4 regions of the Paenibacillus sp. FSL P4-0081 genome follow, and region 1 is predicted to be linked to each of the others. Evidence: predicted binding sites of a transcription regulator. Region 1 holds the regulator's gene; each other region holds the start of a gene.
The links. Region 1 encodes Rex, which represses fermentation and respiration genes when NADH is low (regulators of the CRP and FNR family bind a similar motif). Its sites were predicted from a motif close to TTGTGAAATATTTCACAA; they were not measured.
Positions count from the first base shown of each region.

Region 2: P40081_RS21840 (polymer-forming cytoskeletal protein) is a predicted target of Rex. The motif match lies at 4,714-4,731, and genes of this name have one in related genera.
Region 3: nirB (nitrite reductase large subunit NirB) is a predicted target of Rex. The motif match lies at 3,928-3,945, and genes of this name have one in related genera.
Region 4: P40081_RS01275 (phosphoketolase family protein) is a predicted target of Rex. The motif match lies at 5,668-5,685, and genes of this name have one in related genera.

Region 1 is NZ_CP009280.1:5,249,295-5,257,375, reverse strand. It holds gene dinG (ATP-dependent DNA helicase DinG) at 1-1,850, shown strand, start outside; gene P40081_RS22535 (redox-sensing transcriptional repressor Rex) at 2,070-2,723, shown strand; gene P40081_RS22530 (amidohydrolase) at 2,710-4,011, shown strand; gene P40081_RS22525 (cell wall elongation regulator TseB-like domain-containing protein) at 4,039-4,560, shown strand; gene P40081_RS22520 (aminoglycoside adenylyltransferase domain-containing protein) at 4,872-5,639, shown strand; gene P40081_RS22515 (hypothetical protein) at 6,165-6,707, shown strand; gene P40081_RS22510 (AAA family ATPase) at 6,700-8,081, shown strand, end outside.
Region 2 is NZ_CP009280.1:5,087,062-5,095,142, forward strand. It holds gene P40081_RS21825 (ABC transporter ATP-binding protein) at 1-1,037, shown strand, start outside; gene P40081_RS21830 (ABC transporter ATP-binding protein) at 1,027-2,898, shown strand; gene P40081_RS21835 (hypothetical protein) at 3,216-3,902, opposite strand; gene P40081_RS21840 (polymer-forming cytoskeletal protein) at 4,072-4,632, opposite strand; gene P40081_RS21845 (GNAT family N-acetyltransferase) at 4,781-5,371, opposite strand; gene P40081_RS21850 (RNA polymerase sigma factor) at 5,536-6,030, shown strand; gene P40081_RS21855 (anti sigma factor C-terminal domain-containing protein) at 6,031-7,023, shown strand; gene P40081_RS21860 (serine hydrolase domain-containing protein) at 7,177-8,081, shown strand, end outside.
Region 3 is NZ_CP009280.1:5,531,906-5,539,986, reverse strand. It holds gene ric (iron-sulfur cluster repair di-iron protein) at 1-670, shown strand, start outside; gene ltrA (group II intron reverse transcriptase/maturase) at 1,248-2,540, shown strand; gene P40081_RS40115 (hypothetical protein) at 2,863-2,913, opposite strand; gene P40081_RS23860 (hypothetical protein) at 3,144-3,845, shown strand; gene nirB (nitrite reductase large subunit NirB) at 4,049-6,475, shown strand; gene nirD (nitrite reductase small subunit NirD) at 6,501-6,842, shown strand; gene P40081_RS23845 (formate/nitrite transporter family protein) at 6,867-7,685, shown strand; gene P40081_RS23840 (NUDIX hydrolase) at 7,789-8,081, shown strand, end outside.
Region 4 is NZ_CP009280.1:250,992-259,072, forward strand. It holds gene P40081_RS01255 (glycoside hydrolase family 94 protein) at 1-2,178, opposite strand, end outside; gene P40081_RS36085 (hypothetical protein) at 2,460-3,425, opposite strand; gene P40081_RS01265 (GntR family transcriptional regulator) at 3,586-4,308, shown strand; gene P40081_RS01270 (hypothetical protein) at 4,370-5,161, opposite strand; gene P40081_RS01275 (phosphoketolase family protein) at 5,799-8,081, shown strand, end outside.

The DNA.
Region 1 (8,081 bases):
TTGTGCCCTTTCCGTTCAAGGCAGCGATCTTTAAGGGGAGAGGACACTATTTGTGTCTCCGTAAGTTTGAACATAGAATTAATAAAAGGGACTTCACAAGTCCCAGGGAAGAAGCGCTTACGGCCGCGCAGATGATGGTCTGGCTGACCCAGACGGAGACCGGCGATGATGAAGAGCTGAACTTAAGCGGGCGCGGCGGTGATTTCTGGGAGACCGTAGCCAGTGATACCGACTCTTGTCTGGGACGCTCATGCCCTTGGTTCAGGAAATGTTATTATCACCGGGCCAAGCATGAAGCCGGGATTTCCGATGTGGTGGTGACTAACCACTCCAAGTTATTCGCAGATGTTAAGGCCGGGCATCAGCTGCTTCCGGCTTACGAGCATCTCATCATTGATGAGGCGCATCATCTGGAGGACATTGCCGGCAAACATCTCGGAATGCAGATGAAATATTTCACCGTGGCGCATACGCTCACCCGTCTGTACAAGGACAGCCGGAGCGGACAGCTGCCTGCCCTGCGCCAGACCCTGCAGTCGTCCGGCAGTGAGCAGGCTTCGGAATGGAGCGGTGTTATCGACCGGATCTATCCGGATCTGCTTACCGTCAAGGAGTCCTGGGATACACTTAGCGACAAGCTCTTCGGCCTGCTGCCTGAACGCAGCGATGCCGGAGCCGGTGAAGCCGGCCAGCTTGTCGCACGCCTGCAGCCGGGCAAGAAGCCCAAAGAGTGGGAGGAGCTGGCTGCTCTGGAGAATACACTCCATCTCAGCTTGAGTGATATCATCCGCAAGGGTGATAAAATGCTCAGTGAGATGCGTGATACGGACAGCCAGTCCTCTTCGGACAGTCTTGTGACGGATATCGGCGGGTTGTTCAAGGACCTGGCCTCCATCCGGGAGCAGATCCGTTTCTTTATGGGACTGAATGACGAGAATATCGTCTACTGGCTGGAGGGGAGCGGCAATTACCGCGGCAAATCGCTGCAGATGTATGCCGTTCCGGTGGATGTGAGCACCCAGCTCAGGGAGCTGTTCTTCGACAAGAAGAAGAGTATCATCCTGACCTCGGCCACCTTGTCTGTGGATAAGTCATTCCAGTTCATGATAGATAATCTCGGTCTTGGTGAGGCTGCAGAGCAGGGCCGTCTGATGACAGCCCTGCTTCCGTCGCCGTTCAAATACCGTGAGCAGGCACTGCTTGTCATTCCCCGTGATTTCCCGAGTGTCAAGGGAAGCATAGGGGATGCCCGCTTTGTGGATACACTGGTCCATTCTCTGGCAGAAACTGCCGTGGCTACCCGCGGGCGGATGCTGGTGCTCTTCACCTCCTACAAGATGCTGCGCCAGGTCTATGATCCGCTGAAGGAGGCCCTGGCTTCGCAGGATATCGCGGTGCTTGGACAAGGCGTAGAAGGCGGCAGCCGGAGCAAGCTGATCCGGCGGTTCCAGGACAGTACAGCGTCAGTCTTGCTGGGTACGAGCAGCTTCTGGGAAGGTGTAGACATTCCCGGTGAAGCTTTGACCTGTCTGGCCATTGTCAGACTTCCGTTCCAGCCGCCTAATCATCCGCTGGCTGAAGCGAAGTCGGAGCTGCTCCAGGCACAGAAGAAGAATCCGTTCATGAAGCTGTCCGTCCCGCAGGCTGTAATCCGCTTCAAGCAAGGCTTCGGGCGGCTGGTCCGCACCGCGCAGGACCGCGGAATCGTTATTGTATATGATACCAGGGTAATCGAATCTTATTATGGGAAGTATTTCCTGTATTCGCTGCCCGGTCCCAAGATGGAGCATATGCTGACGGATCAGATCGTTCCGCGGATTGCAGAATGGCTTGAAGAAGGCGGGGTTTAATAATCCGTCTCCGGTTGATATTATGTATAAGTAATTATTGTTCTGAAGTCCCGTGCTCCACTGCTGCTGCCCAAACGGGCAGTAGTACCCGGAGCACGGTTCCTATAACCGGCTTATCAAGCAGCATATGCTATAAAACCTAAGTGAATGCTTACGAAGCGAGTTTTGCGAAGTTGAATCAAGCAGCATATGCTATCAAAACTTTTAGGAGGAGAAAACATGAAATCGGATAAAATATCGGAGGCCGTCGTTCGCAGACTCCCAGTGTACCTGCGTTTCCTGAACGATCTCCAAAAACGTGAAATCTCAACAGTTTCTTCTCAGGAGCTGGGACAGAAGCTTGATCTCAACCCCGCCCAGATCCGCAAGGACCTGGCTTATTTTGGTGATTTCGGCAGAAAAGGCATTGGTTATGATGTCTCTTATCTGATTGAGAAGATCAGGCATATTCTCAAGCTGGACCAGCAGATTAATGTAGCTCTGGTAGGTGCAGGTAATCTTGGCCACGCCTTGTCGAATTACAATGCTTACTTGAAGGATACGATGAAGATTACAGCTGTATTTGATGCTTATGAGCCTAAGGTAGGCCAGCAGATCAACTCGTTGACTGTTCAGCCGATGAGTGAGCTGGGGGATACCATCCGTGCACAGGGCATCCGCATCGGGATTATTACCGTTCCGGACAGTGAAGCACAGAACGTTGCTGACATTCTGGTGGATTCGGGCATTGAGGCGATCCTGAATTTTGCGCCTGTAATTCTGAAGACTCCGGCCAATATCCGGATTCATGCCGCCGATTTCACTACGGATCTGCAGAGTCTGGCTTATTATTTGCATGACGGAAAGGACGAAGCTGAAGATGAGCAGCAATAAAACCATTATTAAAAACGGGCGTTTTCTGGTGCCTGGCAGCGATAAGCCGGTGCTGAGCGGTTATATGACCATCGAAAATGATCTGATTACTTACATAGGTGAAGATAAGCCTGTAATTGAAGAGGATGCCGAGGTTATTGACGGCAGCCGGCTGCTGTTCATGCCGGGTCTCGTCAACACCCACGGCCATGCGGCGATGTCACTGCTGCGCGGCTACGGCGATGATATGGTACTGCAGGCTTGGCTGCAGGAAAAAATGTGGCCGATGGAAGAGAAATTCACCGGTGATGATGTGTACTGGGGAACCTCTTTGTCCGTTCTTGAGATGCTGAAGGGCGGCACTACGACCTTCCTCGATATGTATGACCATATGGACCGGGTTGCTGAGGTTACCGAGCAGTCAGGCATCCGTGCTGTACTTATGCGCGGTGTTATTGGCCTTTGTCCGGAAGAGGTGCAGAATCATAAGCTCGCGGAGGCGATTGCTTTTGCCCGGAACTGGCATGGCAAGGCTGACGGCAGAATTACTGCAATGCTCTCGCCGCATGCGCCTTACACCTGTCCTCCGGAGTTTTTCATGAAGTTTGTCCAGGCGGCTCATGATCTTGATCTGCCGATGCACACGCATATGTCCGAAACGCGTCATGAAGTGGAGCAGAATGTGGCCGATTACGGCCTGCGTCCGGTCGCTCATCTGGAGAAGCTGGGAATGTTCACCCGGCCGTCCCTGATCGCCCATGGTGTTCATCTGAACGATGAAGAGATTGAGATTCTGGCCCGCCACAATGTTGGTGTATCCCACAATCCCGGCAGCAATCTGAAGCTGGCCAGCGGAGTAGCCCGTGTTCCTGAGCTTCTTAGAGCAGGAGTTAAGGTCTCCCTGGGTACGGACGGTGCGGCAAGCAACAACAACCTGGATATGTTCGAAGAAATGCGGCTGGCCGCGCTGATCCACAAAGGTGTAAGCGGTGATCCTACAGCAGTACCGGCTCCAGAGGCGCTGCTGATGGCGACCGAATATGGTGCACAGTCTATTTTCCTGAACCAGGTAGGCCGGCTTGCAGCAGGGATGAAAGCCGACTTCATTGCGATTGATATTGATCAGCCGCACTTGCTGCCGCATACCGATCTTTTGTCCCATGCGGTATATTCAGCCAGTGCCAAGGATGTGGAGAATGTCTGGGTGAACGGCAAACAGGTTGTGAAGCACGGACAATGTCTGACACTAGATGAAGAAGCTATCCGCCGCAAAGCGCAGGAAACGTTCGAGGGACTGCTTAAACGGTAATACAGGTTTAAAGGGAAAGGAAGCTGCATGTTGAAGAAGAGGAGAAAATGGCTTCCGCTGGGGATTTCCCTGGTTCTGCTCCTTCTGTTCGGACTAAGCCAGTTTTATGCCTACATTATGAAGGATCAGTGGAACGAGCGGAGTGAAGCCAAAGAGATTGCCAGAGCGCGGGCCGGCTTAACTGAGGTAACCAAAGCACAGAAATCCGTCTGGGATGAAAATGCGATATACTGGGTGCTTACCGGAAAAAATGATGCAGGAACCGAGCTGATGGTTTGGGTCCGTTTTACCAAGGAAGGCCAGCCAGCCGGAGGCGACAACGATTTATATGCGGAGGAGCTCAGCAAAGGGACTTCTGAGGCGCAAATCCGTGATATTATAGCTGCCCAGCTTCCGGGTATTACGATTAAGCGGCTGCTGCCGGGAGTGTATAACGGAGAATATGCCTGGCAGCTGTTCTACAAAAAGGACGGCAGGTTCTATTACAGCTTCTATCGCTTCACAGACGGCAGTGCCATCGGTGAAGGGTACAGCCTGCCCAACCGGTAAGCGGCAGCAAGAATGGTCTACAGAAGGAGCGGGAGGACAGTTGAACTGTTCTCCCGCTTTTTATATTAATATAAGCCGTAATTTAAAAGGTTCTTCAAGGGAGAGAACAATCAATAACTATTCTTGGACTTGTGGCCTACTTGGAGCTATGGCTTAATAATAGGGGAGGAATAGATGAATCCATTTCGATGGCATGACAGCTGGATAGCATAAATCAGTATATACGATGATGCATACCGGATTGTCATATCGGAAGTATTCATTCCCGGCATCTGCTTCATACATAATTGAAATTCAGGAGGATCATAAATTTGGAAATTCTAGCCTATTTAGATCAGGCGGTAACGTTGTTCAAAGAGGAGCTGGGGGCAAATTTGTCCGGGATTTATCTGCACGGTTCGCTGGCCATGGGCTGTTTTCATCCGGATAAAAGTGATATTGATCTGCTGATTGTCGTACACGACAAGCTGCCTGTAGAGGTCAGCCGGAAACTGGCCAAGAAAGTGATAGCTTATCACGACAGTCTGCCGAACCGGCGCGGGGTTGAGCTAACTATTGTATTGAAGAAATATTTGAAGAACTTTGTGCATCCGACGCCCTTTGAGTTTCACTTCTCGGACTTTCATCTGGACCGGTACAGAAATGATGAGCATTATCTGTGTGGCGGGTTTGAGGACAGGGATCTTGCGGCTCAATTTGCCGTAGTCTATCAGCGGGGATTTATTCTGTACGGCGAGCCTATCCGCGAAGCGTTTCTGCCGGTAGACCGCCAATACTACCTCGATTCTATCCTTGGTGATATCGGAGATGCTGCTCAGCAAATCATAGATTCTCCAGTGTACTACACATTGAATTTGTGCCGTGTGCTGTATTTTGTGCGGGAAGAAGTTGTGTCTTCCAAAAAGGAAGGCGGGGAGTGGGGCCTGCAGCATTTGCCGTCCAGCTATCACGGGCTGCTGAAGCACTGCCTTGAAGAATATAGCGGTGTGGCGAGTGACAGCAGTTACGACCCGGAGTTATTAATTGATTTTGCAGAATACATGGCCGGCGAAATCAGACAGCACCAAGCCAAGGTGTAAATTCAAACTAACAATGAGTGAAGCGGACTGAGATTCCGTTATCTTGTTCATTTAAGCCCGAAATGGGGTGTATTTGTTAATTAACGGAATCTGAGTCCGCGCCAGCGGCAGACCAGCAAAAGGCGGATTATATTGAAGGGTCGACCTTAATAAAGAGGCAAAGCCCCTTCAGCTTTGGAACTGGAGGAATTAATGCGACTCCTAAGTCCATGTCCTACAAAAGAGAGCGCCGCAGGCATTTATTTGCCTACAGGGTGCTCTTTTTCGATATCCTTACCGGCAAAGCTAATTCTGTACACATTTATTGCCGATAAGAAAGATAATCTACTGAAACATCCAGAAATTAGTATCAAAAATTTTAAATATATTCACACTTTTATGTAAAATCGTATATACACCTGTGATATACTACTACTTGTATCAGGACATGCTTAAGAGCATGTCAGTCTCGGAAGGGCGCTAGACACGCTAGATTGGTCATTATTATAGATTTATGTTCGGTCATTTTTGAGAGGAGGACGTTTCTTGAAACTGCGTCTTATGCCTGTACTGCTAACGTCTCTGCTGTCCGCTGCATTGTTATTCGGTGGCTGGTATTCGTACCGCCAGTTCGCTGTGCAGGAGCCGCTGCAAAAACTTGTATCATCCTATGAGGGAGTGAAGGATTCCCATATTAGTATTAAACGCAATGAGGTCACTTTGAAACTTGATTTGCAGCCGGGCACGAAATTACGTGAGCTCGTGCAGTATGTATCCAAAGAGGGCAGCTCAGCTATCAACGGCCGCACGCTCAAATTGGATGTCGAACAGAACTCCAGCGCTTTGCTGGATGAGTATTGGGATAAAGCCATGTTCTCGGTTGCAGAGGCGATGGAGAGCCGGAAGTATACATTAATCCCTGCCAAGCTGGATGGTCTGAAGACGCAAGACAGCAAGTACAGCGGGGTTATAGCAACAACGGAAATTGATGACAAGAATGTGTATGTGAGTCTGAGCAACGGTAAAGAGAGTAAGTTCATCATTCTGCCGCGTGCGGCGGCTACGATGGGAGTGTGGAACAATGCCTAAGTATTGGAAAGAGGTCCTGGCCGGATTTGTTCCGGTCATGCTGATTTTTATGGTTTTTGTCGGGATTAACATTTTCCCTGTAATTATTGCCTTCGGCATGGTCGCTGCCCTCCTGTTTATTGCCCACGCACGCGGCGGTCTGGCGGTAAATGCAGGTGCAGATAAGAAACGTAAGAAGAATGGGCCGTCCAAGCTGACTTTTGAGGAAATCGGCGGCCAGGACAACGCCAAGCAGGAGCTGCGGGAAGCACTGGACTTTCTGATCCGGCATGAAGAAATCAGCAAATTCGGGATTCGCCCGCTGAAGGGGATTCTGCTGACAGGGCCTCCGGGAACCGGTAAGACGCTGATGGCCAAGGCTGCGGCACATTATACCAACTCAGTATTTGTGGCTGCATCAGGCAGTGAGTTTGTGGAAATGTATGTCGGTGTCGGTGCAGGACGTGTCCGCGATTTGTTCAAGGATGCCCGTACCCGTGCGCTTAAGGAAAATAAGCAAAGTGCCATTATATTTATTGATGAGATTGATGTCATCGGCGGCAAGCGTGAAGGCGGGCAGCAGCGTGAATACGACCAGACGCTTAATCAGCTGCTGACCGAGATGGACGGGATCTATAACAATGAAGCCCCGCGCATTCTGCTGGTAGCAGCAACGAACCGCAAGGAGATGCTGGACTCCGCACTGCTGCGTCCGGGCCGGTTCGACCGCCACATCCAGGTGGACATGCCGGACAAGAAAGGCCGCAAGTCGATTCTCGATCTGCATGCCAAGAACAAACCGCTGCATGAAACGGTAAGCTTGGATAAAATCGCCGAGGAAGCTTATGGCTTCTCGGGTGCACAGCTGGAAAGCGTGATGAATGAAGCAGCGATTTACATGATGCGTGAGAATCTGACCCAGGTAGAGCAGCGTCATCTCTCGATGGCGATTGATAAAGTCATGATGGGTGAGAAGACCGACCGGGAAACGAATCATGAGGAGAAACAGCGGGTAGCGATTCATGAGCTGGGACATGCTATTATGGCTGAGCTGCTGCGTCCGGGAAGCGTTAGCCAGGTTACCCTGACTCCGCGCGGACAAGCTCTCGGGTATGTAAGACATAATCCGCAGACCGAACAGTATCTGTACACGAAGGATTATCTGGAGAATCAGATTATGATTGCCCTGGGCGGAGCAGCTGCCGAAGAGATGTATTACGGCGGACGCAGTACCGGTTCACGCGGAGACTTTGACCAGGCGCTGAATATTGTCGAAACAATGATGAAATCGGGACTTACCTCACTCGGGATTGCTAATCTGCAAATGGTAACCACTGAAGAGCTGATGAAAGAGAATAGTAAAATACTGGATGAGCTAATGGTCCGCACGAATGA
Region 2 (8,081 bases), 160 kb from region 1:
GATTACTGTATGTACTCTCCTATGGCGGCTATCTTGTAATTGGAGGGCGGATTGATGTAGGCGCCGTTGCTGCTTTTCTCATTTGCTTTGAACAAATTTCGAATCCGGTATCGCGGCTTGCCAACCTGTGGACAGAACTGCAGGCTTCGCTGGCACAGGGGAAGCGTTTATTTGAGATCATGGATTTAACCGAAGAAGGCATCAGCCCTGCTAATTCGGGTACCGCAGGGCATCTGGCTGAAGCACGGGATACCGTTAATCTGCCCGTTGCCGGACAGCTGCCGCTCATATTCAACAATGTCAGCTTCGGGTACGGACAAACGAAGGTATTAACTGAAACTCAGCTGCGGATTGAACCAGGTAAGGTTACCGCTTTCGCCGGAGCCAGCGGGAGCGGCAAGAGCACGATTCTTCAGCTAATGCTTGCAGCTTATGTACCTGACGGAGGAAGCATTTATCACGGCAGCACGCCCCTACATACGATTCCTCCGCGCAGCTGGCGCAGCCGTATCGCCTATGTATCCCAGGAGCCTTATCTGTTCTCCGGAACTCTATACGAGAATATTGCCTGGGGACGGCCGGAAGCCTCCCGGGAAGAGGTGATAGCCGCCGCACAGAATGCAGGTATCCACGAGTTCATTATGCGGATGCCGCAGGAATACAATACTCTCATCGGTGAGCGAGGGCTTACCTTATCTGGAGGTGAACGCCAGCGTCTATCGATTGCTCGCGCCTTCGTCCGTGAACCGGGGCTGCTGCTGCTTGATGAACCTACTGCTGCCTTTGACAGCCATAATGAAGAGATTGTCCAGCAGGCATTGAAGGCCCTGATGACGAACCGGACAACGGTCGTAGTCGCCCACCGGCTCTCAACTATTAAGTACGCTGATCATATCTACTTCATGGAGGCCGGAACAATTGTTGAACAAGGGACCCATATGGAGCTGATGGCGCTGCAAGGTAAATATCACGCAATGGCCCAGGCGGGCGTTCAGACAGAGGTTGCTGCCGGAGGAGGACTGCAAAATGAATACTAAATCATCATCATCCGGCCGAATCCGGCTCGGGGAAGCCCTCCAGCGGCTGCTTCCTTATGTCAAGCCATACCGGCTCGGCTTTCTGGCAGCAATAGTGCTGCTAATGGCCAGGCTTGCACTGGATATCGGATTTGCTACAATTCAGCAGGTTTTCATTGATACGATCAACAGCACGAACATGCAGTCACTGACACGGATAACCTTAATTTGTTCACTGGCCTGCTTCCTGATTATTCTCTGTCTTATGCTGCAGCATTACTTCCGCTTCACCGTGCACAGCCGGATGGCCTGGGATTTCCGGGCGAAGCTGTTTGACGCGAGCCACCGGCTGCCTTACCGCCAGCTGGAAGCCATGCACTCCGGGGATCTGACCTCCCGGAATACCAAGGATGCCGGAGCGGCCATGGGGATGATTAGCAGTCTGGTCTACGATCTGGGTTATAATCTTCTGCTCTGCCTGGTTGCATTTCTGTATTTGGCCAGCATGGATGTCTGGCTTGCACTACTTGCACTTGGAACGGGCCCCGTTGTCTTTCTGTCCGGCCGTTTCTTTGACCGCAGACTGCGTAAGCTGTTCACGGAAATCTATGCCCAGGAAGCCTTGCTGCGGGGAATCCTGCAGGAGACCCTCCAGGGGATGAAGGTTATCCGTTCATTTTCACTGGAGAGTACGCTGCTGGGCAGGTATGCAGCTGAACGCGAGCAGTTGAACCGGCTCCAGAAGCAAAAAACTCTGTTAAACGCACTGCTCTGGCATTCTTCAGCCTTCATCAACAATGCAGTAATGATCAGCTGTGCGGTACTAATTGCCCGGTCAGCGCTCCGTGGGGAGACTTCGGCAGGGGAAGTGCTTGCCTTCATCATCCTGATGGGACGTGTTCAGTGGCCATTCGTCCATATGTCGCAGACATGGGGCGGAGTACAGGAATCTCTCGGGGCAGCTGACCGTGTATTTGAGATTCTTGATGCTCCCCGGGAAGGGGCAGCATCTGGCGATGAACAGGATTCTGCTACCGCATCCGCTGCGGTAGCCGCCGCTGAAGCAACCGCCTTGGCGGAAGCTGCTGCACTAAGCATACAGGGGCTGCACTACAGCTTCGCGGGACCCCAGTCCAGGGAGGGAACCTGTCTGAGCGGGATCCACCTTGAGCTGAAGTATGGCGAGACGGTTGCCGTTGTGGGCCCCAGCGGCTCGGGCAAGACGACACTTGTACGGTTGTGCTGCGGACTCTATGAACCGGAGGCCGGCAGTATTACCGTGTGCGGTTATGGTGTGCATGATCACCTGGAGGCGGCGCGCCTGAGGATCTCCTATGTGCCGCAGAATCCTTACCTGTTCTCCGGCAGCATCCGGGATAATCTCGCGTTCAGCGATGAACATGCCAGCGATGAAGAAATCCGGGAAGCTGCCCGCCTGGCAGGTGCAGATGAATTTATTATGCGGCTGCCTGAAGGATACGACACGCTGATCGGTGAACACGGCTCTACTTTATCAGGCGGTCAACGGCAGCGCCTCGCCATCGCCAGAGCTTTTCTGCGTAATGCCCCGCTCCTGCTGCTGGATGAAGCTACTTCAGCACTCGACAACGAGTCCGAACGGCTGGTTCAGCAATCGCTTGATCTGTTGATGAAAGACCGGACCACCCTCGTGATTGCCCACAGGCTCTCAACGGTAAGGGAGGCTTCGCGGATCATTGTTCTGGATCATGGAAGAATTGTTGAAGAAGGCACACATGATGCGCTCATTGAACAGGATGGGCTCTATGCGGAGCTGTATCATTTACAGTTTAGAACAGCACCGGTTGAAGAATTGGAATCCGCATCCTATGCGAAATCCCTTACTTCAGTATTACCGGCATAACATCAGTTCTCCCGGGAAAACAAATCACAATTACAGACGAAGACCCCGAAGGTCCGTGTCACCACGGCGGCCGGAGTCTTCGTCTCTTTTCAGACTCAAATAGAAATGTTGTACGTTTTGCAACTTTGATACTTAGATACCCGGATACTCGGGAAGATTGTTGTATGAAATGCAGGAATTCTCCCAATTAACGGCTTGTTCACGGAGGAATGCTGCATTGTGTACAACAATTTGCGATTAGGGCTGATATTACAAGGGAATTGTTGTATTTCGTGCAACACTCCCGCCATTGAAGGTTATGCGAAGCCCCTGCACTTTTATTTTGAAGCACCAAGCGGAATCGCCCCGCTGTCTCTGGCGTCTGTTATGATTTTGGAAGCGGCCACTTCCCCGTCCTCATCAAACCCTTCAATCTCAAACGGGACACCCGCCGTAACCGGCTGAAAAGCGAACCAAATCGTCCGGTCTGATCCGACTTTAATCAGCTTCGCTTCGGATGTATCCGTTCCTGCCTCCTTCTGCTCGACTGTAATATGCTGAATGGACGGGTTCAGAACATCTCCGATCACCATGGGAAATGGAGTCGAAATATGCTCCAGTTCAGGAAAACACATATAATTTATTGCAGAGCTCTCCGGACCTCCGCCCATTCCGTAGCCGCCTCCCCATACCCACTTCCATCCGAGCCAGGTTTTGCGGACATACTCTACTTGAAGATTACTGCTGCCTTGCTGCCCCGGCCGGGTAAGAAATACCAGCTCCCCTCTGGCTGCAGGCTCCTGATGAATTACAGTCATCGTGTCAGAGGCGCGGAACAGCCGGACAGCTTCTTCCGGACTTTTGCCAAGTGGAATCTGGAGGGTCTGGTCCATTCCGAGTGAGCGGGACATCCGCTGGTCAGACCATCCGCCCGGTCTTTCATACATATACAAAAGTAAATAGAGTACGGCTACGGAAGCTAGAATCACTCCGGCAGCCATTCCCAATCTCCGGCTATTCTTCATGAATAATTGCATCCCCTGTCCCATGTGTTTGCGCTTACAATACCTTCCATAATACTATAGAATATTTCAGCGCAGAATACAAAAAAGCCCGTAGAGCAAGCCCCAAAGGGCCTGTCTACAGGCTGTTTGCAATCCATTCTAATATTGTAACTGCTATATTAGGTTTGAATTATTTAACTTCATTTGCTCCGGTTACTTTGCCTTCGATCACAGCAGTAGCCTTCACATCTTCACTTGCATAGTACAGGTTACCGTCGATAGTAGCATCTTTGTACAGGTTGAATCCGTTAGCTTCTACATATACGTCACCTTTGATTGTACCGCCTTGAACGCGGAAGTTCTCGCTCTGTACAGTTACTTTAGGTGCTGTCAGTGTGTAGGTAGCTGTAACCTTGTGATCTGCATCTTGTGCATACAGGGCAAGCTTACGGTAGATCGCTGCAGATGCATCGCCTTTGTCATGGAATTCACCGGCTACAACAACATCTTTGTCAACGGTCAGATCGTTCAGGATTGCTACAATCCAGTTGCCGCTTTCGCTTACAGCAGCAGTGAAGGCATCTGCCTGGTTAACAATCGAAGCTGTGCTTTTTGCATCAGTCTGCTCTGTGGCTGGAGCTGTTGTTGCTGCTGCACCTGCATTATTAGCTGCGTTATTATTATTCGATCCACAACCCGACAACAATGCTGCTGATACCCCTGCTACTACTAGAACTTTGAATAATTTCATTTTTAATTCCCCCTGTTTCTTTTAATTAACTTTATTATATATTAAAATTTTTATGATAACAACGTGATAGTTTTCACAATATTGTGTCTTTTTTCACAAAGAAACATTTTAATTGTTTCATATCGTGCAAAATGCAGGTATTTCATGCTTATTTGTCTAATTTTGTTCGCGAACCCTCAGCGGCTCCAGCGGCTGATCCTTTCAATTCTAAAGCCTCCCACTCCTCTCTAAGCAGCCCCATTCGAATAGAATCGTAGAACTGCCCATCGTAGTAACGGCATTTCCGGAGTCTTGCTTCCATCGTCATGCCTAATTTCACCCCGGTCCTGATCATCCGCTCATTCCCGGACCATGTGGTATAGCCTACACGGACCAGCGGATACGCATTGAACAGATGACCGATCCACAGTCTGAGAGCTTTAGTCCCGTAACCGCTGCTCCAATATGCCGGATCATAGATGATAATACCCATTTCCAGCCAAAGGGATGGCTCATGCTCCCAATAGTAACTGACGTCGCCAATAACCCCGCCCTCTACTTCTATTACCCAATTTTTTCCGCATCCAACAATCTCCGCTCTGTTCCCATAATACTCTTCCCACGGAATCCGCTTGTGTTCGTAGTAAGGTGCATCCCATTTCTTCCACTCCGGTGCTTCCTCTTTGTGTGAGAGCTCCCACAGTCTGAATAGATCCCCTTCAGCTATCGGCCGAATCTGCAATTCATTTTCCTGATACATAGATTTCCTCCGTTGCCGCTAATATTTTACATACTGATATTATATTAACTGAACTGCTGAAGCTGTTGCTGGTAGTGAACATTTATAATTAAGGAATACTGAATGTAACGGCTGCTGTAAACTTTTCACGGAGCTTAGCGTTGTATAGGGGAAGGGGGCAGGACATGGCCAAAGAAACCATTCATCACTTTCTGCAGCAAGCCGGAACTTTGCTATACCGGTATTTGAGGAAACGCGGACTCGCCCGCGAGGATGCTGAAGATATCGTTCAGGACACCTGTTATAAATACTTAACCTATCAGGATGGTATCGGCCCGAAACAAGTCATGGGCTGGATGTTCCGTGTCGCCACCAATCAGTTCTATGATCTCAAGCGAAAAGACAAACGTCATCCGGCGGTCGATGTTGACGATATCCAGCTTCTTTCTTTAACCCATCTGCCGGAGATCCAGCTGCTGAGGCGGGAAACCGCACAGAATATCCGCGACACGCTGTCTATGCTCTCTGAGCAGCATCAGGAGCTGCTGATTCTCAAATATGAGCTGAACCTTACTTACAAGGAGCTCTCGTCCCTGTACGGTATGAATGAGAACACGCTCAAGACTCATGTTACACGCGCCAAAAACCAATTCATCAAACATTATGGGGAGGACTATTAAATGGAACAGAATCATGAACAGGACCCGTTTATTTTCGGAGGGAAAGGGGCTCAGCAGATAATCAAAAAAGCCAGACTCCGCTCCACCCTGAAGACCATTGGCATCATTGTTATCGTAACCCCGGTTATTCTCGCCGTTATCTGGTATGGCCTCTACCACTTGAGACTGAACCAGGGAGACAAGGTGCAGTCTGAGATTCTCTGGAAAAATGAGATCAGTGCACCCAATGTGCACATCAGCAACCAGTCGGTGAAATTAGACAGCTTTGGAGGCGAGACCTACAATCAGACTTACAAATGGCTGGGAAATAAACCTTATATCTGGCAGCCCATCGAGGAATCCTATAATCTGCTGGGCCACTCGACCGGCAGGTATGGCGCATTTGGAGCGATTTCTCTCCCGGAACAGCTGAGCGCAGCGTCCACACACCGTTACAACTCTGCCACCGGGGACCGGGAAATGATCTTTTATCATCCGGAGATTGATTATGATTCCTATGAGGACAGCATCAGCCAGCTGAAGCAGCTGGGAGACGATACACTTGTGGAGATGGCGTTGTCTTTTGACCAGGCCTATACGCTGGATAAGACGCAGAAGCTTCTGCCTGCCGGGATGCAGCCTGTCTGGTTATGGACGGATGCATATACTCCCTCTTATAAAAAATACCTGAAGGAAACGCGCCAGACCATCGCAGCTGATTCGATGATCATCTACGGATTTCATGGAGAGCAGTTTGCCCCCTACGGCGGTGTAAACTCCTTCATTAATAGTGTCGAACAGCTGCGGAAGCACGGCAAAAACTTCACCTGGGAAGCAGATCAGGTTCATCAGAGCCTGGCCGGGGATAATAATATTCTGGAACCGGATGATATCACAATTATTGGTGTAGTCGTAACCGGCACCGCTAAACAGCTGGAAGCTCTGCAGAAACAGGCTTATATCAAAGCCTCTACCTTCGGCGTGGTCTCTGATTCCATTACACTTCCTAATTAAGCTGTCATTCCAAGGAAGCTTCCCAGCCGGACGGTTGAATTGGACTTCTTCACTACAGCTTGAGATAATTAAGCCAATCCATCCAAAGATTACTGCAAATCCATAAAGCAAGGAAGCCAGCAGTATGGGCAGCATGATATAAGAGCTGCCCGGATGACATACCGAAAGGACACAACTATGAACCTGTCAGCACTTTCCGACTCCCTAAAGCCGCTGAATCTGCGGAGCTGTCTGATCCAGCAGCAGGGCAGTCTGATCTTTGAACATTATAGAGATCAGCGCACTTCTTCCGAGATTGCCAAGATCAACTCCTGCACCAAAAGCATACTCTCCGCGCTGGTCTGCATCGCGATGGACCAAGGCCAGCTTTCCGGTCCTTCGGCTCCTATCAGCGAATACTTCCCGCAGCTCAGCCGTGACGCTGATACACGCAAGCAGCAAATTACAATCGGACAGCTGTTAACCATGTCGGCCGGCTTTCGCTGGACCGAATTCGGCGGAGCGAATTCCTTCCCCAAGATGACCCGTTCCTCCCATTGGGTGAACTATGTACTGGAGCAGCCGCTCGCGGATGAACCGGGAACCCGGATGGAGTATAACTCAGGGATCTCGCAACTGCTGTCGTCTATTGTGGTGCAGGCTTCAGGAATGAGCACAGCAAGATTCGCCGAGCAATATCTCTTCGGACCTCTCGGAATTACGGAGTATGAGTGGGAGACAGATCCCCAAGGCATCCATACGGGCGGCTACGGGCTGAAGCTGAGGCCCGCCGACCTGCTGAAATTCGGACAGCTCTATCTGCAGCAGGGTGTATGGGAGAATTCGCAGATTATATCCGGCGAACGGGTCGCATGTTCGGCGCAGCCGGCTCTGCCGGCTGAACCGCCCCGCCATGGCGGATACGGCTGGCACTGGTGGACAGATTCAATAACGGGTGATACCAGAACCGGGGGGTCTGCTGCTGTGGATTATTATTATGCACGCGGGTACGCCGGGCAATTTGTGTATGTACTTCCGGAGCTTAAGACGGTGGTCGTGCTGACCCGGGACAACATGCG
Region 3 (8,081 bases), 280 kb from region 1:
AATGGTCAGAGACATCGTCCTGCAGTTCCCTAAGGCTGCGGATTATTTCAAGGCTAAGCGCATTGATTTCTGCTGTGGAGGCGGGAAGCCGCTGGCTGAAGCTGCTGCCGAGAAAGGGCTTGATCCGGAAGCGATGATTCAGGATCTGAACAAGCTGCAGGAAGAGCATCCGGTACTGGAAGAGGATACAGCCTGGAACGAGGCCTCCTCTGAAGAGCTGGTGAATTATATTGTGAACAAGCATCACCGCTACCTGCGTGAAGAGCTTCCGCTAATCAGCCAGAATGTAACCAAAGTCTTCCGCGTGCATGGCGAGGATTCTCCGCATCTGGGCGAGATGCACCGCCTGTTTAATCTTTTGCGCGAAGATCTGCTTCAGCATACGGCGAAGGAAGAAGAGAGCGAATTCCCTAAAATGCTGGCCTACACACAGAACCCGACTGAAGAAGGCCTATCGGAGCTGCGCGGCCTTCTGCATAATCTGGAAGCCGAGCACGATGGTGCCGGTGAGATCCTCCGCGAGCTCCGCCGGGTAACCAATGATTACACACCGCCTGCGCATGCCTGCACGACTTACCGCCTGACCTATGCACGCCTTGAGGAGCTGGAAGGTATGACCTTCGAGCATGTGCATCTGGAGAACAATAACCTGTTCCTGCGTTATCAATAAAATGTATTGCTACGGAAAGTCCCTCCGGGGACTTTTTTATTATATAGGCGTGCCCAGAGGCACGCATTATCTAATTGGTGAAAGTCCAATCAAAGGAGGGGCCAAGCCACCTTTGTAGCTAGGATGCTTGCGCATGGCGAAATCTGTGTGTAAAAGCGCATCGACAAAAGTACGGGTCAGAGACCGGGCGAGCAACAACCCAGGCCGCAACATCAAGTGAATCCTGCCGCGTCGTCAAAAAGGCCCTGCGAAGGGGAAGAGAGGATGCCGAGTCTCGCTATACTGGACGAAGGCCAAGGAAACTGTACAGAACTTGGATCAGCAGTGAAGAATCCTCCGGCGTATAGGGAACGGCATGGGTTGAAAGATAATGCAGTGAACTGGGGAGACCCTCCCCCACACGGGATTTTTTTTTAGGAACCCGTAAAGAGGCGCTCTATAAGTCCAGAAGACGAAATGAACCGTCTGTGGGAAGGGAGTCCGAGGGGCTCATAGTACCGAAGAACCTAAGGACAACATAACCTTAGGGAGGGAAGGAGCCCTGCTTTGTTTATGCTTTTGGAGGAGGTACGAGTGAGTGAATGCCAAACGGCTAACGACACCCAAGGAAAAAGTTCAAGAACTCCAAGAAAAGCTAGGTCAGGCGGCCAAGGAGAACAGTAAGCGTAAATTCCATGCGTTGTACGACAAAGTCTATCGGTGGGATGTGCTGTGCGAAGCCTGGAAACGGGTGAAAGCAAATAAGGGAGCGGCCGGAGTAGATGAGGTGACGCTTGCAGATATTGTGGAACAAGGAGAAACAAGGTTCCTCAAGGAATGCGAGCGAGCATTGAAAGAAGGCAATTACCATCCGCAGCCCGTACGACGGCACTATATCCCGAAGAAAGACGGGAAGCCAAGACCGCTGGGCATACCCACCGTGCGCGACCGAGTAGTGCAGATGGCAACGAAACTCGTGATTGAACCCATCTTCGAAGCAGACTTCGAAGATGTATCCTTCGGATTTCGCCCGAAACGAAGTGCAAAAGGAGCGCTAGATCGAATCCGGAAAGCCTGCAACCGCAAAGGGAATTGGGTAGTCGACGTCGATATCCAAGGCTACTTCGACAATATTAATCAGGAGAAGCTTATGAAATTGGTACAAATGCGTATTAATGACAGGCGGATCCTAAAGGTAATACGGAAGTGGTTACAGGCGGGAGTCATGGAAGAAGGAAACGTAAGGCGATCCGATTTAGGTACACCGCAAGGTGGCGTCATTTCACCGCTTCTGGCGAACATCTACTTGAACTATTTTGACCGACTGTGGGAGAAACACGGAAGTGGATTGGGAGAACTGACAAGGTATGCAGACGACTTTGTTGTGGTCTGTAAATCCAAAAAGGACGCCGAGCATGCCTATGAGCTCATAGGCAGAATCATGGAACGTCTGGAACTGACCTTACATCCAACCAAAACCCGTATTGTAGGCCTATGGACAGGAGACGAAGGGTTCGACTTCTTAGGGATGCACCACCGAAAAACGAAAGCAGAGACTTCTCAAGGGAAGGTGTACTACACCACGCAGCAGTGGCTAACAAAGAAGGCAGAGGAACGTATTCGAGGAGTGGTCAAAGAAAGATTAGCACCGCCGAGTATGCGCTCAAGATCATTCGTGGAGCATGTGGAATGGCTCAATCCAAAGATTCAAGGATGGAGAAATTACTATTACACGAACTACAGCCAGAAGAGGTTAGCCAAGCTTGACTGGTATATCTTGCAGAGATTCACACGGTGGTATGCGAAGAAGAGACAACGCGGGAGATGGATGAGTTCAGTTTCTGAAGTTAAGTATAGTGCCAAGCAATATGGACTAAAAACGCTGTTGTAATCTGCATGCCCATGAATGACAAACATCGGAAAGCCGTATGAGGGAAAACCTCACGTACGGTTTGATGAGGAGGGGCTGGTTTAAATCCAGCCCTTTACTCTAGAATGCGATAATAATGCAAGAATTAGGAGGCACAGTTCTAATGCCGGTCAGCCGAGTTAACTTTCATCGATCTCTGTGGTATACTCGATTCAGAAACAGCGTACAATGCAAAGAGAGCCGTGCGACCAACACGACTCCCCATTTGCAACAGCCGCTTTTAAGGGCGGAGGCTTGGAATATGGTTTAGCAGAAACAGACCGCATCCTTTGACCAGGGCGGTCTATTTCTTTTTGAGGTAGTTAAGCAGAGCAATAATGAACATGCCGAACATGAACATCAGTGACAAAGCTTGATAAACCTCCATTGGCCTCACCTCCCTTCCGGGAGAATAGCCGACCGCCCTTGTAAGCCTTCTATTGCTTCTGTGATTATAGCATGAGACCTTTTAACTTGGAAGATTATACCGATGATTGCTACATGACAGAAATAATTTGAGAACAGGTCTTCTATGCGGTATCCTTAAAGAGTCAGGGATATTACATAAGAAGGCGGTGCCGTGGAATGTCCACGAAATGGATGGGGCGCTTACTGCTGTGCCTTGTTTTTATAATCACAGCCAGCGGCTGCAGCTCGGTTCTGGGACCGGGAAACACCGGGGGCAACACCGGAAGCGGAAGCACAGGACTATCTTTTTCAATTCTGGTGGGTGAACGTGAAATGGCAGGAACCTCCGGCAGACTGCTTAACGAAGCTTATAAAGAAGGTAATTCCATCATAGAACTGCTGAGAAAGAGCGGGATCGTTACTTTTGCTGCAGACGGCTATAGTATTCTTGAGGTCAATAGAGTTGCGCTTAGTCAGGATATGATGTGGGAAGTACAGGTGAACAGCAAGAAGCTTACGGATTTGAACAGTAAAATCGAGGCTGGAGCGGCGATTCTCTTCTCTGCACAGCCGGCCGCAGCCGGGGCGTTATTTCAACCGGTTATCCTTACGGTGAACGGCGGGAGTGAACAGCCTGAGCTGACGCATTCGCATGTGCTGTCCTTTACGGAAGATTTGTCAGTGAAGGGACTTATGAAGAACAGCGGGATGATTAAGCTGGCAGAAAATAACAAGACGATTCTTACCGTAATGGATTACACGCCACTCAGCAGTGAGGAGTGGAAACTGAAGGTTAATGACAAAGCGCTGCTGGGCAATGGGGTGGATATGAAGCTCAGACCGCAGGACAAGCTGGAGATATCACTGGTTCTGAGGTAATTACGATAGCGGAATCCGTTTTATCAGATACAAGGATTTCTGTGCCGAGTGCGCGGGGTCCTTTTTTTGTGTCTTTTACTTTATGTGAAATGTTTCACATTTAATGTGACTGGAATCACAAATGCCGGGGAATTTTGGACAGTATAATTTCACTATACAGCAAGTTTATGAAGAAATCTGAGTTTTGAAGGAGGGTCCTACCAGTGACAGCGAACAGAGAAAAGTTAGTGCTGATTGGCAATGGCATGGCGGGTGTAGGCACTATTGAACAGATTTTAAAGCTGGGCGGCGCTTATGATATCACGATTTTCGGCAGTGAGCCGCATCCCAATTACAACCGGATTATGCTGTCCTATGTTCTTGAAGGCAGTAAAACCATTGAAGATATTATCCTGAATGACCGTCAGTGGTATGAGGATAACCATATTACCCTGCATACTGGAACGACTGTCATCCGGATTGATGAACAAACCAGGCAAGTGATTACAGATAACGGACAGGCGGTTCATTACGACAAGATTATCATTGCTACAGGTTCTAATTCGTTTATATTACCTGTTCCGGGCAGTACAAAGGACGGGGTAGTCGGCTTCCGTGATATCGCAGATTGCGATGCCATGCTGGCTGCAGCGAAGCAGTACCGCACGGCGGCTGTTATCGGCGGCGGTCTGCTTGGTCTTGAAGCAGCCAAAGGCCTCGTGAATCTGGGGATGGACGTTACCGTTGTACATCTGCTTGAGGATCTGATGGAACGGCAGCTGGACCGTACGGCATCTTCCATGCTGCAGGCGGAGCTTGCGCGTCAAGGTGTGAAATTCGCCATGGGCAAGCAGACGGTCGAATTGACTGGAGAAGAGCGGGTTACCGGGCTGCGCTTCAGTGACGGCAGTGAGTTGCCCGCAGAATTTGTGGTAATGGCAGTCGGAATTAAACCTAATGTTCAGCTTGCCAAGGATAGCGGCATCGAGGTTAACCGCGGGATTGTCGTTAATGACTATCTGCAGACCTCCATGGCTAACGTGTATTCTGTCGGTGAATGTACAGAGCACCGGGGGACCTGCTATGGTCTGGTAGCGCCGCTTTTCGAGCAGGGGATGGTACTGGCCAAGCATTTGTCTGGTGTGCAGACTCCGGGATACGAAGGTTCGGTTGTCGCGACGAAACTCAAGATTTCCGGTGTTGATGTTTTCTCGGCCGGAGAGTTCACCGAAACAGCGGAGCATACCGTCATATCCGCCAAGGATGAGTGGAAGAGAACCTATAAGAAGATTCTGCTCAAAAACAATATTATTGTCGGTGCGGTTCTGTTCGGTGATGTAACGGAATCAGCGAGCCTGCAGAAGCTGGTGAAGCAGGGAACAGAAATGACCGATGAGATCTATGGAGAGGTCATGGGCACAGGCTGCTGCGGCGGAGGCGGAGCCAAGAAAGGTCTATCCGTTGAAGCAATGGCCGATGAAGAGATTGTCTGCGGCTGCAACGGGGTTACCAAAAAGGCGATTGTTGATGCCGTTACGGAGAATGGCTTCACTACAGTGGATGAAATCAAAGCCTGCACCGGAGCTACCCGTTCCTGCGGCGGCTGTAAGCCAGTTGTTGAGCAGATTCTGCAGTTCGTATTAGGGGACAGCTTCCAGCAAAGCGCCAAGCAGGGGATCTGCAGCTGCACCCCGCTTAGCCGGGATGAGATTGTAGCCGAAATTACGGCTAAAGGGCTCAAAACCACCAAAGAAGTTATGCATGTGCTGGACTGGAAGCAGCCGGAAGGCTGTTCTAAATGCCGTCCTGCTGTGAACTATTATCTGGGTATGATCTATCCGGACACCCATGAGGACGAGAAGGAATCGCGCTTCGTTAATGAACGGATGAGCGCCAATATTCAGAAGGATGGAACTTATACGGTTATTCCGCGGATGTACGGAGGGGTTACCACTCCCGAGGATTTGAAACGGATTGCCGATGTTTCCCTGAAATATGATGTGAAGGTTGTGAAGGTGACCGGCGGGCAACGTCTGGATCTGATCGGTGTCAAAAAAGAGGATGTACCGAAGGTGTGGGAGGAGCTGGATATGCCGTCCGGCTATGGCTATGCGAAATCCCTGCGCACTGTGAAGACCTGTGTAGGTTCGCAGTTCTGCCGTTTTGGCACACAGGATTCCATGGGCATGGGCGCTATGCTTGAGCGCAAGTATGAGCGCCTGGATATGCCGGCTAAGTTCAAAATGGCGGTTAACGGCTGTCCGCGTAACTGTGCAGAATCCTGCACGAAGGATATCGGCATTGTCGGCAATGACGGCGGGTGGGAAGTATTTATCGGCGGAAACGGCGGCATTAAGCCACGGATCGCTGATGCCTTCTGCAAGGTAAGAACCGATGAAGAGCTGGTCGAGGTCTGCTCCGCCGTAATGCAGTATTACCGTGAAACCGGCAATTACCTGGAGAGAACTTCAGAATGGGTAGAACGTATGGGCCTTGAGCATATCCAGACCGTTATTCTGGGCAGTGATGACAACCGGAAAGAACTCGCTGCACGGATTGACTTCGCCCTGGCACAAGTCAGCGATCCATGGAAAAAGATGCTGGATGACAACGGTACCCGCACAGCATTGTTCGAACAGACACGGGTCTAGCCTGAAGGGAGAGGGAGAGAAAATTATGGAACTCAGTAATCGAGAGTATGCAGTAGGAGCCGCAGACGATTTCATGCTGCAGATTGGCCGGGTAGTAAATGCAGGAGAGGTGGAGTTAGCAATATTCCGCACATCGGATGGCACTTTCTATGCCGTGGAGAACCACAGTCCCCACCCGAAGGGCGGTCCGCTCGCTGAGGGGATTGTATCCGGCTATTATCTGTATGACCCGCTTCATGACTGGAAAATCGATCTGCGGACCGGAGAAGTTCAGGCTCCGGACCGCGGTCAGGCAGTAGTCCATCCGGTTGTTGTGGAGGACGGAGTCGTCAAGGTTAGTCTGCCTGCGGCAGTGGCAAGGCTATAAATTAAAAGAAGAGCAGGTGTAGATATGTTTACGCAGAGCGTAGAGAATATCGTTGAGACAGCCGTAGGCAAACGCGACAAGATGAATGAGAGCCTGCCCAAATATTTCTTGGCGGCACTCCTGGCAGGAGCTTATGTAGGTATTGGTATTATTCTGATCTTCTCACTGGGGGCTCCGCTGGCAGCGATCAAGTCACCGCTCCAGCCGCTGATTATGGGCGCATCCTTCGGGATTGCCTTGACCCTGGTTGTATTCGCTGGCTCGGAGCTGTTCACAGGAAATAATATGTTCTTCACGGTAAGCACGCTTGCCGGGAGAACTACGGTCTGGGATACCGTGAAGAACTGGGTCCTGGTATTCCTCGGCAATGTAGCCGGTGCAGTGGTTCTTGCCCTGCTGATTCAGGGATCGGGTCTCTTTAAGGCGGCGCCTGCCGAGCATCTGATCTTCGCGGCAGCAGCCAAGAAGATGAGCCTGCCGTTCTCGGAGCTGTTCTTCCGCGGTATTCTCTGTAACTGGCTGGTCTGCCTGGCGTTGTGGATGTCCTCCCGCGCCAAGAGTGAAGCGGCGAAGCTGGTGCTGATCTGGTGGTGCCTGTTCGCCTTCATCGCAAGCGGCTACGAACACAGTGTAGCGAACATGACGCTGCTCAGCGTGGCAGTACTGTTGCCGAATCATCCCGAGACCGTGAGCATTGCCGGCTGGCTGCATAACATGATTCCGGTTACGCTAGGCAATATCATCGGCGGCGGTGTATTCGTCGGCATGGCATACTGGCTGATCTCACCTGTGCGTAGTCCCCGTAAAGTATCAACTGCCATGCAGACTAAGAAAATAAGTTAATTTAGAAGCCCCGCAGTTTAATTACTGCGGGGCTTTTTTGTCACTGAAAGGAGAATCTATCTGTGGTAAGCTGTTTAGGACTCGAATCAGGGAGTGGACAGTCATGAAGAGCTTTAACCATTTTGGCGTATATGGAATTTGCCAGCGTGACGGCAAGCTGCTGGTAATTCATAAGGGAAGAGGGCCATACACCGGAAGGTACGATCTGCCTGGCGGAAGACTCGAAGAGAACGAATCGCTGCTTGACGGCCTGGTCAGAGAATTCATGGAAGAGACCGGATTTGCAGTCAAGGCAGAACGAAACCTGGGCATATTCGATTTTTTTGTCCGTTATCAGGAGGATGACTTCACGCATATGCATCATCTGGCAGCGTTGTACCATGTTGAATTGGACGG
Region 4 (8,081 bases), 3.4 Mb from region 1:
CAGGCGGAGGCCATCCTTCTGCGGCTGAACCCCCATAATGCCCTCTACCAGAGAGACCATAACGGTCGAGGCGGTGCCGGTGAGCCAGTGGACATGTGCCCGGCCTTGGTACGGGCTGTCCTTGGATTCAACAAACTGGCCATGTACGTATGGCTCCAGCTTGCGGACCTCGGCTTGATCGTTCATGCTGGCCGGACTGCAGTTCAGGAAATACTCGAACGCGCGGTCGCCGTTGCCGATCATCGTCTCGGCCAGAATCAGCCAACCCTGCGGCTGGCTGAAGATCCCGCCGTTCTCCTTGGTGGAGGCGTTGAAGAGGGCCATTAGCGCTACAGGCAGACCGTATTTACGGAACGGCGGATAGAAAATCATGGAGCCGTAATCGGTCCGCAGATTCTCGTACACTTTATCCATAGAGAGCTTGGCCTGTTCCGGACGGGCAGCGCCGCTGAGTACCGCCCAGCTTTGCGGATTCAGCCAGATTTTGCCCTCATCGTTCTCCCAGGAGCCGATGGTATAGTTGTCCTCGGTGAACCCGCGGACGAACTGGTCATTCTCCCAGGCATGCTTTTGGATATTACCGTCCAGCTCTTCGAGCAGCGCCTGTGCCCACTCTACATCTTCCGGCTTGTTTTTATTCCGGGCAATTTCCATGAATACTTTGAAGCCCATGTACAGCTGGAAGGCAACGAACAGAGACTCTCCCTTGGCTCCAAGCCGCAGACAGTCGTTCCAGTCGGCATGCAGCCCAACCGGCATCCCGTGTGCACCCATGCGGTCCAGGCTGAACTGCAGGGCCTGGCGCAGATGTCCATATACGGTATCCTCGCCTTTATCCGAATAAGGAACTACTTCATCCGTAAAGCCCCAGTTACCGCTTTCATTTAAGTATTTGATAACCGTCGGGAACAGCCACAGGGCGTCATCCGCACGATAATGGGGATGTCCGGTTTCCCGCACGTATTCCGGGTCGTCCGGTGTGCCTTCATGGCCCGGATTATGATCAAATTTGACGAGTGGCAGTCCGCCGCCATTGGATACCTGGGCCGAAATCATCAGTCGTAGGCGCTCAAGGGCCATCTCATGATCCAGATGGATAATGCCTTGAATATCCTGCACGGTATCCCGGTAGCCGAGCCCGTTACGCAGACCGGAGTACTGGAAGGAGGCAGCACGCGACCAGATGAAGGTAATGAAGCACTGGTAAGCATTCCAGGTGTTGATCATATTGTTCAGATTGTCGCTCGGGGTCTGAACCTGGAAGCGGTTAAGCTTGCTGTGCCAGAACGCCTTCAGTTCTTCGAGCTCCTTCTCTACCACAGACAAATCTTTGTAGTGACTCAGAATCTCAGACGCACCTTGCTCATCATACTGTCCCAGCAGGAAGGCGACTTCTTTCTCTTCTCCCGGCTGCAGCTCCACATTGATCTGCAGGGCGCCGCAGGCATTGGTATTGTAGTTGAGTGAATTGGAACATTCGCCGTTCGCAACGGAAGCCGGGTTCCCGTAGCTGCGGTAATCGCCCAGGAAGGTATCGCGGTCGCCGTCGTAACCGGTAACTTCCGCGCCGGCTGCGCCGAAGAATCTCCAGCTCTGCTCTTCGGGGATATTTTCGTTGATGACCTGAAGGATCATATTATTCTTATAGTAGGTGCGTGAGATAAACAGGGTGTACTGCAGGTTGACGGTATCCTGCTCGTAGTTGTTATTGTTGGTCAGTTCGGCAAATCCGAAGAGAGCCAGCTTCCGGGGTTTGGTGCCGTCATTACGCACCTTCATCCGCCATACCTCATAGGTTTTGTTCAGCGGCACATAGTATAACGATTCCGTATGGATGTTATCGTAATCCGAGACGATGTTCGTGTATCCGGTTCCATGATGGCATACCGATTGGTATTGTTCCAGATCTTTACCCACTGGCTGCCAGGAGCCGGACCAATAATCCCCGTTCTCCAGGTCTCTTACATAAATGTAGCGTCCCGGCTCGTCCTTAGAGTTGAAGTGGTAGCGGAGATGCCGTCCGTTGGCCCCGGACTTCACGAAGCTGTAGCCTCCGGCATTTCCTGAGATAATCGCGCCGTATTCCGGCGAGCCAAGATAGTTGGCCCAAGGGGCAGGTGTATTAGGCTTCGTGATGAGATACTCTTTGTTCTTTTCGTCAAAATGACCGTATTGCATAACCATTCCTCCTACAAAGTGGATGACAGGCAGGAGTGTAAACACGCGTTCACAAACGGTTGGAATTTCCCGCCCAATCTCATTATAAGACAGTTTCGGCCTACTAAGAAACCCTAATTTTTAGTGTAAAAAGCAAACAATATAATATTTTTATAGGTGTTTGTTATATTGGAACCGGGTAATCTCATGGATATGATTATGGGGAGCATTGATCAATAAGCATCTATAGATAAATGCAGTCCTTTCCCCCCAAGGAGATGGACTGCATTTTTAATTAGCAATTATTTGATTGCGGCGTCTACTTCCTTCTCAAAGGCCTCCAAATACTGATTGAAGATTCCGGTATCAAAATTCGCGGTGGTATCGTTGGCTTTGGGCGGATTCTGTTGAACCAGGCTGTATAGACGATCAGTTTCGGAGGAAAGCTTCGTCCAGACCTGTTTAAGAGAATCATACTTGGAATCAAGACCGGTGATATAGCTGTCGTATTCCTTTTTCTTATCCATGGTCTTGGCCAGCTGCTCAACGGTGAAATTGATATCCAGACTCTGTCCTGTACTGCCGGTCCCGCTATTAATATACGAATGGATGTCAACAAATCCCTCGTTCCACACGTCGGAGATTACGAAATTCCGGATCTCTCTTAACATTTCGCTAGGAGCAGGTACGGTTGATAACGAAGCTTCCGGGACTGGCTCTTTGAAGACCTTTCTTGCTTCGCCGAATGTTTCCTGGTCTGATGAATCTGTTGCCCAGATAATTTTCAGGTCACTGATAAGAACGATCAATTCGCTTTTGAGGTTAGAGGCTTTTTGGCCTTGGATTAACACGGCCTCAACTTTCATACCGCCTTCATCAGAATAATGTGTAGACTCGAGAACCTGGGGATTCTTAAGTTTCTGGTCATCAGGTGTTTCTACGGATTGAATCATTTGAAACAGCGGCTGGGCATCCGGATAGACGTTGTCTGTAATGAAGGTTTTTTTTTCTTCACTATCCGATCCGTTTAAGAAAATGTTAACGTAGTCAAGCGCCACAGCTTCTGTATCAGACAATTTTTTTGGTGCAGGTGTTGGTGCGATAGTAGGCTCAGGCGCGGGTGTCTCTGAAGGACTCACTGAAGAAGCCTGTGTTTCTGCCGAAGCAGCAGCTGTAGACGCCGGAGACTCTGCCGTGTTTTTATCCGAACTGCACCCCGTCAGCGCCATAAAAGCAATGATCAAACTGATAACAAATTTTCTCTCCATTTTGTATTTCCCCCTGGTAATATATTTATTTCCAGTTCTATGTACGCGGTTTGACAGGCGGGGTTTCAGGTTTGAAATTTGAAATTGGAGCATTATCATTCATCCTAATATGATATATTTAATATTGAAGTTTAGGCTCGACCCGACGAAGGAGTACTACATGACACAATTTGTCTACAAGCAAATTATTGATGACCTCAAAATGAAGATTTTTGCGGGACGGTTTGCTGATATGAGATTGCCGGATGAGCGTAGTCTCAGTGAAACGTATCAGGTTAGCCGCAGTACAATTAAGCGTGCGCTGACCAAGATGGAGAGCTACGGCATTATTTTCAAGAAACGCGGATCGGGAACCTTTATTAACCCGCTGTACATAAAAAACGATTCGATTTTTAATTACGAAGGCTCTAATCTGGGGGTCTCCGACAACTTCCAGATGCATGGCAAGAAGCCGGAGATCAAAGTACTGAATTTCGAGGTTATCCGGCCAACAGAAGAGCTTCAGCGTGATTTGTTCTTGCAGCCCCATGATTTTGTATATAAAATTGTCCGCCTGCGCCTGTTTGATGAGGAGCCCTTTATGATTGAGACCGGATATATTCCGATTAAAATCGTACAGGATCTCGATATGGCGATTATCGAAGGATCGATCTTTCATTATCTGGAGGAGTCGCGCAATCTGGCGGTTACCAAATCTTTTTTATCTATTTTTGCCGAGCCTTCCCTGCCTAGTGATCAGGAATTGCTCCACTTGAAGGAGAATGAGCCTGTTGGAATCATGGAAGGGATCTTCTTCCTGGATAACGGGACGCCGTTTGAATTCTCGCATATGCGCTTTCATTACCAGTATCTGAAATTCAACACGTTCGTGTCTGTTCATTAACGAAAAAAAGGCCGGGGAATTTCCCGGTCTTTTTGGGGTCTGCATATAATTTAGCCTCGGTTTAGCGAGGGTTTACGGTTTGTTGGGAATGCTTGAACAGCTCTTTCAGGGCAGCCAGGCTGCTGACTTTACTTATCTCTTCTTTCTTGAGGGTTACTGACTCTGTCTCCGTGTTGGTTTCGTACTTCAGGTGAAGAGCGGTCATGTTAAGAGGCATCTTAGGGATAAACATAATCACCCTGGTGTAGGCCTCATAAATTTCAGCAAGAGCATCTTCCCTTTTCTCTGCTGTTATTGTGTGGGCGGACACATAGGCTTCAAAGCTGTTCAGGTCATTCCCTGTAAACTTTATTGCGAAATTCCCGCTGAAGTCCGGATATTCTGTATCAAAAGTATAGGCCACCCGATCGGCAATCCCCCGTCCAGCCTGACTTACGATTTTCTGTTTAAGCTCCTCTTCACTCAAAAGCCGGAATCCTTTTTTCCAGTGCTCTCCTACTTTAAAATCAAAGCCCGGCAATTCAAGCCGCTGAATAGCTATGCCTGCATCTTCGGAGGAAACGCCCAAGTCATCTTCAAAGCGGAGAAAAAGTTGTTTTAGACGGTGGCTTTCTGCTTCACTGAAGAATGCTTTGGCTTTGGAGGCGATCTCGTCCAGATTCGCCCGGTTCACGGCTACGTAATTTTCATCAGATATCTCCCGGGACGAACGGGTTCCCCGATAAATAGACATAGGAATATCCTGCAGCTCAATGCCAAAATATTTCTTAACCAGAAGAGGATAATACTTCTTTTGAGCGGTTTCCTCATAATTGTTGCTGAGCTGTCTCCTAAGCGGAAGACCGCCATCCACATTGCCGTTGGTGCGGCTTACCGTAAATACCAAGCTGCGGTCATTCGCCGGCGATGCCTTAAACACCTGATACCCGTCCTCATTTAATCCTTCTTTAGACACGATAACAAATTCAGATTGATAGGTTGCATTTAAGGCCCGGACGATTCCTTTTTGATAAAGGTACCCGCTTTTGGCCAAGAATAAACCGAACCCTGTCCAAAGGCACAGGCCGATTGCGGCAAGAAGGATAAGTCCTGTAAGGGTCACTTTTACCGTAATACGGGATCGGGAGGGGGTGGATGAAGTTCTCACGAATATTCTGTTCTCCTTCCTGATAGCAGCTGGGTGATATGCTTATGATTTAAACTTGTAAGTAATTCCCACAAAATGATACCGTATTTGGAATGGTGATGTCCAGAAGGGAGAAGCTTTAGAAGTTTTTCATCGAAAATTTGATTAGAATTTATTTACATAAATCATAAAATAAAGGTTATATATAAATTTATTGCTCCCGATTTCATACTATGTTCAAAATTTCACAATATTGGACCGTATCAATTGCTAAAAAGATTGAATTTAATAAATGCAGGAGTATGATGTAACTGTAGAAGTGATACATTCAAAATACAAAGATAAAAATTAGGGAGTGGAAGACATGGGATTATCAATCGCACAGGTGGATTATTCTTCTAAAACTTATTTGGCAAAGCTTGACGCCTACTGGCGTGCAACGAACTACATCTCCGTGGGTCAGCTCTATTTGAAGGATAACCCGTTGTTAAGAGAACCTTTGAAGGACGCAGACGTAAAAGTGAAGCCGATCGGACACTGGGGCACCATCCCTGGGCAGAACTTTATCTATGCGCATCTGAACCGCGTAATTACTAAATATGATTTGGATATGTTCTATATTGAAGGTCCGGGCCATGGCGGCCAGGTTATGGTATCGAACTCCTATCTGGACGGAAGCTACACCGAAATCTACCCGCAGATCACTCAGGATATCCCTGGACTGAAGAAATTGTTCAAACAGTTCTCCTTCCCGGGCGGAGTGGCTTCCCATGCTGCCCCAGAAACACCAGGATCGATTCATGAAGGCGGCGAGCTGGGTTACTCCTTGTCTCACAGTGTGGGCGCAGTTCTGGATAATCCGAACCTGATCTCGGCAGTTGTTGTAGGTGACGGCGAAGCAGAGACCGGACCTCTGGCGGCTTCCTGGTTCTCCAACCGGTTCATTAACCCGATTACAGATGGTGCGGTGCTGCCGATTCTGCATTTGAACGGCTTCAAGATCAGCAACCCGACCATTCTGTCCCGGATGTCCAGAGAAGAGTTAACGGCTTATTTTGCAGGAAGCGGCTGGGAACCGTTCTTCGTGGAAGGCGAGAATCCTGATCTGATGCATCCGGAAATGGCTAAGGTTCTGGACACCATTATTGAGAAGATCGAAGCGATTCAGAAGAATGCCCGTGAAAATAACGATACCACACGCCCTGCTTGGCCGATGCTGGTCTTCCGTACACCTAAAGGCTGGACCGGTCCGAAAGCGTGGGACGGTGTGCCGAATGAAGGCTCCTTCCGGGCCCATCAGGTGCCGATTCCGGTAGATCAGAAGAACATGAAGCATGCGCCTGCATTGCTCGAATGGCTGAACAGCTACAGACCTGAAGAACTATTTGATGAGAATGGCCGTTTGAACGCTGATCTGGCTGAGATTCTGCCTACTGGTAACAGACGTATGGGGATGAACCCTGTAACGAACGCCGGTAACCTGATTAAAGATCTGCACAAGCCGAATTTCCGCAACTATGCACTGGATAATTCCGTACCGGGTCAAGTGATCGCGCAGGATATGGCTGTACTGGGCAAATACCTGAAGGAGGTTGTAACGCTCAACGAAGAGAACCGCAACTTCAGAATTTTCGGACCGGATGAAACGATGTCGAACCGTCTGGGACCTGTGTTTGAAGTAACCAAACGCCAGTGGATGGATTCCATCCAGGAACCGCAGGATGAATTCCTGGCTCCTTACGGCCGTGTTATTGATTCCCAATTATCCGAGCATCAGGCGGAAGGCTTCCTCGAAGGTTATGTATTGACCGGACGTCACGGATTCTTCGCCAGCTATGAAGCGTTCCTGCGCGTTGTTGATTCGATGATTACCCAGCACTTCAAATGGCTGCGCAAGGCTACAGATCAAACTTGGCGCGCAGATATCCCGTCCTTGAACGTCATTGCCACATCAACTGTGTTCCAGCAGGATCATAACGGTTATACTCACCAGGATCCGGGTCTGCTGGGTCATCTGGCTGACAAGAAGCCGGAATTTATCCGTGAGTATCTGCCGGCGGATGCCAACTCCTTGCTGGCTGTCTTCGACACCATTCTGAATGACCGTCAGAAGATCAACCTGATTGTATCGTCCAAGCACCCGCGTCCGCAGTGGTTCTCGGCAGATGAAGCTCAGGAACTGGTGGACAAAGGCCTCAAAATCATTGACTGGGCAAGCACCGACAAGGGCGGAGAGCCGGATGTGGTTATTGCTTCGTCGGGTACAGAACCTACTATGGAGAGCTTGGCTGCGATCTCGATTCTCCATGAGAAGCTGCCTGAGCTGAAAATCCGCTACATTAACGTGGTAGATCTGCTGAAACTGAGAAGCCGGAAGCTCGATCCGCGCGGCTTATCTGACGAGGAGTTTGATCAATTTTTCACAAAGGATAAACCGGTCATCTTCGCCTTCCACGGCTATGAAGGCCTGATCAAAGACCTGTTCTTCGACCGCCACAACCATGACCTGCATGTACATGGCTACCGCGAGAATGGCGACATCACTACACCGTTCGATATGCGCGTACTCAACCAGATGGACCGCTTCGACCTCACGAAGGAAGCTGTGCTGAGTTTGCCGGATGCCGGCAAATATCAGGCGATTGCT